2 regions of the Xanthomonas sp. AM6 genome follow, and region 2 is predicted to be linked to the other one. Evidence: predicted binding sites of a transcription regulator. Region 2 holds the regulator's gene; the other holds the start of a gene.

Region 1 (3,399 bases), 1.4 Mb from region 2:
ATGCGCGTCCCGACCAGACCCGCATCGGCAGCTTCGCCGAACGCATCGCGGTCAAGGAAAGCGCGCTGGCGTTGAAGCCTGCCAACCTCGGCATGGAAGAAGCCGCCTCGGTTCCGCTGGTCGCGCTCACCGCGTGGCAGGCCCTGGTGGAAACGGCGGGCCTGCAGAAGGGACAGAAGGTCCTGATCCACGCCGGCTCCGGCGGCGTCGGCAGCATCGCCATCCAGCTCGCCAAGCACCTCGGCGCGTTCGTCGCGACCACCACCGGCACCGGCAACGTCGATTGGGTGAAGGCGCTGGGCGCCGACCTGGTCATCGACTACCGGACGCAGGACTTCGAGACCGTCGTGCGCGACTACGACGTCGTCCTTAACAGCCTGGGCAACGACGTACTGGAGAAATCCCTGCGCGTGCTCAAGCCCGGCGGCATGCTCATCTCCATCTCCGGCCCGCCGGACCCGGACTTCGCTGCGCGACAGGGACTGGCGTGGCCGCTGCGGCTGGTGACCCGCCTGCTGAGCGGCGGGATCCGCAGGAAGGCCAGGCGGCGCGGCGTCAGCTACGCCTTCCTGTTCATGACCGCCAACGGCGACCAGTTGCGCGAAATCGGCGCGCTGATCGAGGCCGGCATCCTCACGCCGGTGCTGGACCGGGTATTCCCGCTGGAGGCCACGGCACAGGCACTGGCCTACGTCGAGAGCGGACGTGCCAAGGGCAAAGTGGTGATCAGGGTCGGCCAGCACTGAGCATGCGGGCCGTCGCGCACGCGCGGCGCGCTACAGTGCCTGCAGGATCAACGAGTGCCAACCGGTGCGGTAGGTCTCGTAGCCGGGCGAGGCGGCGTGCGCGATGCAGTGCGGGCGGCCGCCGAGATCGCTCACCACCGCGCCGCGCGGTTGCTTGAACAGCGCGTCGCGGCCGGCGAAGTCGATCCGTTCCTGCAGCATGCGGCCGGCCGAATCGGCCAGGACCTGGCCGCGCTGGTCGACGATGCAGACCCGGCTGCGGCCCCATTCCTGCTCCGACAGCGGCGTGCGCTGCACCACCGTCTGCGCCAGCGCATCCCAGCGGAACACGATGCCGAGCACGCCCAGCACGCGTCCATCGACGCGTCCGCCGTCGCGCACCGTGCACGCATACACCAGCACGCGTTCGCCATCGGCCAGGCTGCTGGCATGCACGTCCTGGAAACCGAATTCCTCGCCGCTGCGGGTGCGCGTGGCGTCCTCGAACCAGGCCTGGCCGGAGACGTCGCTGCCGGCCGAGGCGTACTGCTGCGGGCGGCCGTTGGCGAGGACGCGGCCGTCGGTGCCGGCCAGCACCAGGTCGAAGTACACGGTGTACGAATCCAGGATCTGGCCCATGCGCCGCGACGCGTAGGCGAGGTCGTCGCCGCTGCGGCCGTGGCGCGCGGCGGCGACGATCGCCGCGTCGGTCGCCCACCAGCGCACGTCGCAGCTGCGCTCGTAGAGGTTGCGGTCGATCAGGTCGATGTTGCTCAGCGCCAGTTCGCTCAGGCGCGTGCGGCGCACGTCGTCCTCCAGCCGCTGCAGGGTGGTGCGCATGTCGGCGCTGGTGTTGGCGGCGACCTTGTCCAGGTCCTGCGTGGCGTCGCCGACGCGCCGCGACAGCACGTCCATTTCCTGCGCGATGACGCTGAAGCCGCGCCCGGCATGGCCGATCCGCGCCGATTCGATGCGCGCGTTCATCGAGATCACGTGGGTGGTGCGGTTGATCTCGTCGATGCGCTGCAGCGACCGCCGCAGCTGCCCGAGCAGTTGGTCGGACAGGCCGACCACCGAGCGGATATGGTCGTCGATGCCCGCTTCGGCGGGTTTGGCTGGCAGGTTCATTGGGCGCTGTCGGTGGGAGGGGAGGGAACAGCAGGCGCAACACGGGATAAGGGAGTTAGCGGCCGCCGATGCACCGGCTTGAGCCACGCGTTTGCGCGGCGTCCGTCGCCGGCATGCGCTGCCGCGCCTGGGCTGCATCGCCCGCGGCCGGGCCGCGGCGAGGCGAACTCGTCTACCATCTGCGCCAGGACCGGCGTCGCCGGGCCATTGGCACGCCGCCGCGCAGCGGCTGCCGCCTTGGGGATGGATACCGGATGGAAGCGTTGATCGTGTTGGTGGTGGTGGCGGTACTGGCGGTGCCGGTGCTGCTGATCGTATTGCTGGTGTCGCTTTCGGGGGTGCGCCGGCGCGTGGCGGCGTTGGAACTGCAACTGGCGCAGGTGCAAGGCGCGGCGCCCCACGCCGGTGCCCGGTTCGGCACCAATGCCGGCATCGGTACGGGAGGCGACGCCGAGGCCGATGCCGGGTTCGAGGACAGCGACGCCGCGGCGGCGCGTCCGTTCGCCGCCACCGCGCCGGCCGCCATCGCGCCCGCAGCACCTGCGCCGCCGCCGCTTCCGCCGCAGTTCGCAACGCGCGTATCCGCGGCGAGGGACGGTGCGGATACCGATGCAGGCGCTGCGCCAGCGCACGAGACGTTTGCGCCGCAGGGCCCGGGCCCGCTCGAGCGGTTGCTGGCCGGCGCCAAGCGCTGGTTCACCGAAGGCAACGTGCCGGTCAAGATCGGTATGCTGGTGCTGCTGGCCGGTGTGGCCGCGCTGCTGAAGTACGCCGGCGACCAGGGCTGGCTGCGGATGCCGATCGAACTGCGCTACGCCGGCGTCGCCGCCGCGGCGCTGGCCGGGCTGGGCTTCGGCTGGCGCCAGCGCGAACGCAAGCGCAGCTTCGCGCTGGCCCTGCAGGGCGGCGCGATCGGCGTGCTGCTGCTGACCGTGTTCGCCGCGTTCAAGCTGTCCGCGCTGATTCCGGCCGGTGCCGCGTTCGCGCTGAGCATCGTGCTGGTGGCCGGCATGTGCGTGCTGGCGGTGGTGCAGGAATCGCGCACGCTGGCGGTGCTGGCCACGCTGGCCGGGTTCCTGGCGCCGATCTGGCTGTCCACCGGCAGCGGCAACCACGTCGGCCTGTTCTCCTACTACGCGGTGTTGAACGCGGCGGTGTTTGCGATCGCCTGGTACCGGCCGTGGCGGGTGCTGAACCTGCTCGGCTTCGGTTTCACCTTCGGCATCGGCACGCTGTGGGGCGTACTGCAGTACCAGCCGGCGAAGTTCGCCAGCACCGAGCCGTTCCTGCTGCTGTTCTTCGCCTTCTATCTGCTGATCCCGATCCTGTACGCGCGGCGCCAGCCGGCCACGCGCGGCAACCTGGTCGACGGCAGCCTGGTGTTCGGCGCGCCGCTGGTCGCGTTCTCGCTGCAGGCCGGATTGCTGCGTGGCGAGGGCCTGCCGCTGGCGCTGTGCGCGCTGGGCCTGGCGGCGATCTATGCGCTGCTGGCCGCGGCGCTGATCCGGCGCGCGCGCTTCGCGGTGCTCGGCCAAGCCTATGCGCT
Region 2 (3,399 bases):
CGGCGGCCTTGGCCGGCGCGGCGGCCGGCTTGGCCGGTGCCGGACGCGGCGCGGCGGCCGCGACCGGCAGCGCGCTCGGCGCGGCGGCGCCGTGCAGCTGGTCGAGCAGCGCTTCGAATTCCTCGTCGTCGATCATCTCGCCGTTGCCGCCGGCGGCCGGCGCCTTGGCCGGCGCCGCAGCGACGGGCGCGGCGATCGGGGCGCTGGTCTCCTCGCCGCTGGTCGCGAACTGCGCGATCAGCTGCGGCGGCGCGCGCGGCGGCTCGTTGCCGCTGCCGAACGCGTCGAGCATCGACTGCAGGTAGTCCAGCGACTGCTGCGCGGCGTCGAAGTGCCGCGCCTGCAGCGTGGCCTGACCGGCGCGGGCCTGGCCCAGGGTGTCCTCGGCGGCGTGGCACAGCTCGACCATGGCGTTGATCGCCAGGAAGCCGGCGCCGCCCTTGAGCGTGTGGAAGCCGCGGAACACCGCGTTGAGCTGGTCGCTGTCCTCGGGCGCCTGCTCCAGCGACACCAGCTGCTCGCCGAGCCGGTCCAGGATCTCCTGGGCTTCGATGATGAAGTCGGCAGCGATGTCGTCGGGTACGGCGCTCATGGCATTACAGTCCCAGTCCGGACAGCAGGTCGTCGGCGTCGTTCTGCGACACGCCGTGACGGTCCAGTCCGGCCAGCGCGGGGCCGGCCAGGCTGCCATCGGGTTTCTTCTCTTCCTTCGGCGGCAATCCCAGCGCGCCGAAGCCCTCGTGCACGCGGCGCACGATCGCCGCGACGCGGCGGATGATCTGCCCGGTCAGGTCCTGGAAGCTCTGCGCCAGGGCCATCTCGGTGAGGTTGTGGCGGATCTTGTCGAGGATCTCGCCCTGGTCGCCGGTGAGGCCGCCGGCGCGCAGCTGTTCGGCCAGCGCGCGGCATTCCTCGGCCAGGTCCAGGGTGCGGTGGCTGGCCTCTTCGGTCATCGCCACCACGTGGTCCAGGCGCGAGCAGGCGTCGTCCAGCTCGCCGGCCTCGGTGGGCACGGTCGGCAGTTCGCCCAGCGCCTGGCCCAGGTCGCGCGCCAGCCGGCTCAGGCCCTGCATCATCGGCCGCGTGCGCCAGGCGGCGAGGGTGTCGATTTCCCTGCGCCAGCCGGCTTCGTCGCCCTTTTCCAGTGCGTCCAGCGCACCTTGCAGGCGTTCGATCAGGGCGCTGCGTTCGGCGGTGGCTTCCATCAGGCGGTCGCTCCCAGGCGTTCGAAGATCTTGCCCAGCTTCTCCTGCAGCGTCTGCGCGGTGAACGGCTTGATGATGTAGCCGTTCACGCCGCACTGCGCGGCCTCGATGATCTGCTCGCGCTTGGCCTCGGCGGTCACCATCAGCACCGGCAGGTGCTTGAGCTTGTCGTCGGCGCGAATGTTGCGCAGCAGGTCGATGCCGGTCATGCCGGGCATGTTCCAGTCGGTGACCACGAACTCGAACGGCGCCGAGCGCAGTGCAGCCAGGGCACTGTTGCCGTCCTCGGCCTCTGCAGTGTTGGTGAAGCCCAGATCGCCGAGCAGATTCTTGACGATGCGCCGCATCGTCGAGAAATCGTCCACGATCAAAATCCGCATGTTCTTGTTCACCGCTAACTCCCTTGGGTCTTATTCTTCGTCTTCCAGGCCGGCGTCCGCCGCTTCGAACGCTTTCAGGCGCCCGCGCAACCGTACCGTGGCCTGGCCGTGGATCTGGCAGACGCGCGACTCGCTGACACCGAGCACCGCGCCGATTTCCTTCAGGTTCAATTCCTGTTCGTAGTACAGCGACAGCACCAGCTGCTCGCGTTCGGGCAATTGCGCGATGGCCTTGCCCAGCTCGCGGCCGAATTCGCTGCGTTCCAGCATCTGCTGCGGATTGGGCCCGCCCTTGGCGATGGTGTCCAGCTCGCCGTGGTCCTCGACCCGCGATTCCAGGCTCAGCACCTGGCCGCGCGCGGCATCTTCCATCAATCGCAGGTATTCGGGAAGCGGCATGTCCATCGCCGCGGCCACTTCGTTGGCGGCGGCGGCGCGGCCGGTGCTCTGCTCGATCCTGCGGATCGCCGAGGCGGCGTCGCGGGCGCGGCGGTGCACCGAACGCGGCACCCAGTCGCCGCGGCGGATCTCGTCGATCATCGAGCCGCGGATGCGGATCGAGGCGTAGGTCTCGAACGAGGCGCCCTGGTCGGCGTCGTAGCTGCGCGAGGCCTCGATCAGGCCGATCATGCCGGCCTGGATCAGGTCGTCGATCTCCACGCTGGCCGGCAGCCGCGCCGCCAGGTGGTGGGCGATGCGCCGCACCAGGTCCGAATGCTGGGCGATGTAGTCGTTGGAACTGTTGCGCTGCACGGCGCGGTACTGGGCGGCGGCGTTCATGCGGCGACCCCCCGCTGGATGATCCGTTCGACGAAGAACTCGACGTTGCCGCGCGGCACGGTCGGCGCCTGCCAGCGCGCGGTGCGCCGGGCGATCTCGGCGATCGCCTGCGCCGACGGGCTGGACGGGTAGGCCTTGACCACCGGCTGCTGGCGCTGCACCGCCAGGCGCAGCCAGTCGTCCTGCGGCACGCAGCCCAGGTAGTTCAGCGACACGTCGCCGAGGAACTTCTCGCACACCCGGCTCAGCTTGTCGTACAGCAGGCGGCCTTCGTTGAGGTCGCGGACCATGTTGGCCACGATCTGCACCCGGTCCACGCCGCGTTCGCGCGACAGCACCTTGATCAGCGCGTAGGCGTCGGTGATCGAGGCCGGCTCGTCGCAGACCACCACCACCGCGTCCTGCGCGGCCTGGCAGAAGGTCAGCACGCTGTCGGTGATGCCGGCGGCGGTGTCGATGATCATCACGTCCAGCTCGCGCTGCAGCTCGGAGAACACGTTGACCAGGCCCACGTGCTGGGCCGGCGGCAGCTCGGCCATGTGCCGGCGGCCGGAGGCGGCGGGCACCACCATCAGCCCGTTGGGCATGTCGATCAGCACTTCTTCCAGGGTGCAGCGCCCGGCGACCAGGTCGGCCAGGGTGAACTTGGGGGTCAGCCCGAGCAGCACGTCGACGTTGGCCAGGCCCAGGTCGGCGTCCAGCAGCAGGGTGCGCTTGCCCATGTCGGCCAGCGCCATCGACAGGTTGACCGAGATGTTGGTCTTGCCGACGCCGCCCTTGCCGCCGGTCACGGCGATCGTGCGCACCGGGCCCAGCGGTTCGCTGCGCGTTGCCGACAGGGGGAAGGCATTGGTCAGATTGGCGTAATCACGCGACGGCATGGTTCTGCTCCGGAGTACAGGGCTTATCGGCAGCGCGCCGCAAATCTTCAAGGCGCAGTACCAGGCTGGCGGCGTTGGCGCGGTGCAGGTCGTCCGGCACGCGCTGACCATCGGTCACCCAGGTGATGGGAAGCCGGTGGTCCGCGACCACCG

Evidence for each region. Region 2 encodes FliA, which starts transcription of late flagellar genes. Its sites were predicted from a motif close to TAAAGTTTNNCNNNCNNNGGCCGATAA; they were not measured.
Region 1: a site for FliA is predicted at 1,909-1,935, ahead of OCJ37_RS04815 (methyl-accepting chemotaxis protein). Genes of this name have one in related genera too.

What each region holds. Positions count from the first base shown of each region.
Region 1 is NZ_CP106869.1:1,152,007-1,155,405, forward strand. It holds gene OCJ37_RS04810 (NADP-dependent oxidoreductase) at 1-746, shown strand, start outside; gene OCJ37_RS04815 (methyl-accepting chemotaxis protein) at 777-1,853, opposite strand; gene OCJ37_RS04820 (DUF2339 domain-containing protein) at 2,108-3,399, shown strand, end outside.
Region 2 is NZ_CP106869.1:2,563,506-2,566,904, reverse strand. It holds gene OCJ37_RS10815 (chemotaxis protein CheA) at 1-592, opposite strand, end outside; gene OCJ37_RS10810 (protein phosphatase CheZ) at 597-1,205, opposite strand; gene cheY (chemotaxis response regulator CheY) at 1,205-1,597, opposite strand; gene OCJ37_RS10800 (RNA polymerase sigma factor FliA) at 1,616-2,365, opposite strand; gene OCJ37_RS10795 (MinD/ParA family ATP-binding protein) at 2,362-3,246, opposite strand; gene flhF (flagellar biosynthesis GTPase FlhF) at 3,233-3,399, opposite strand, start outside.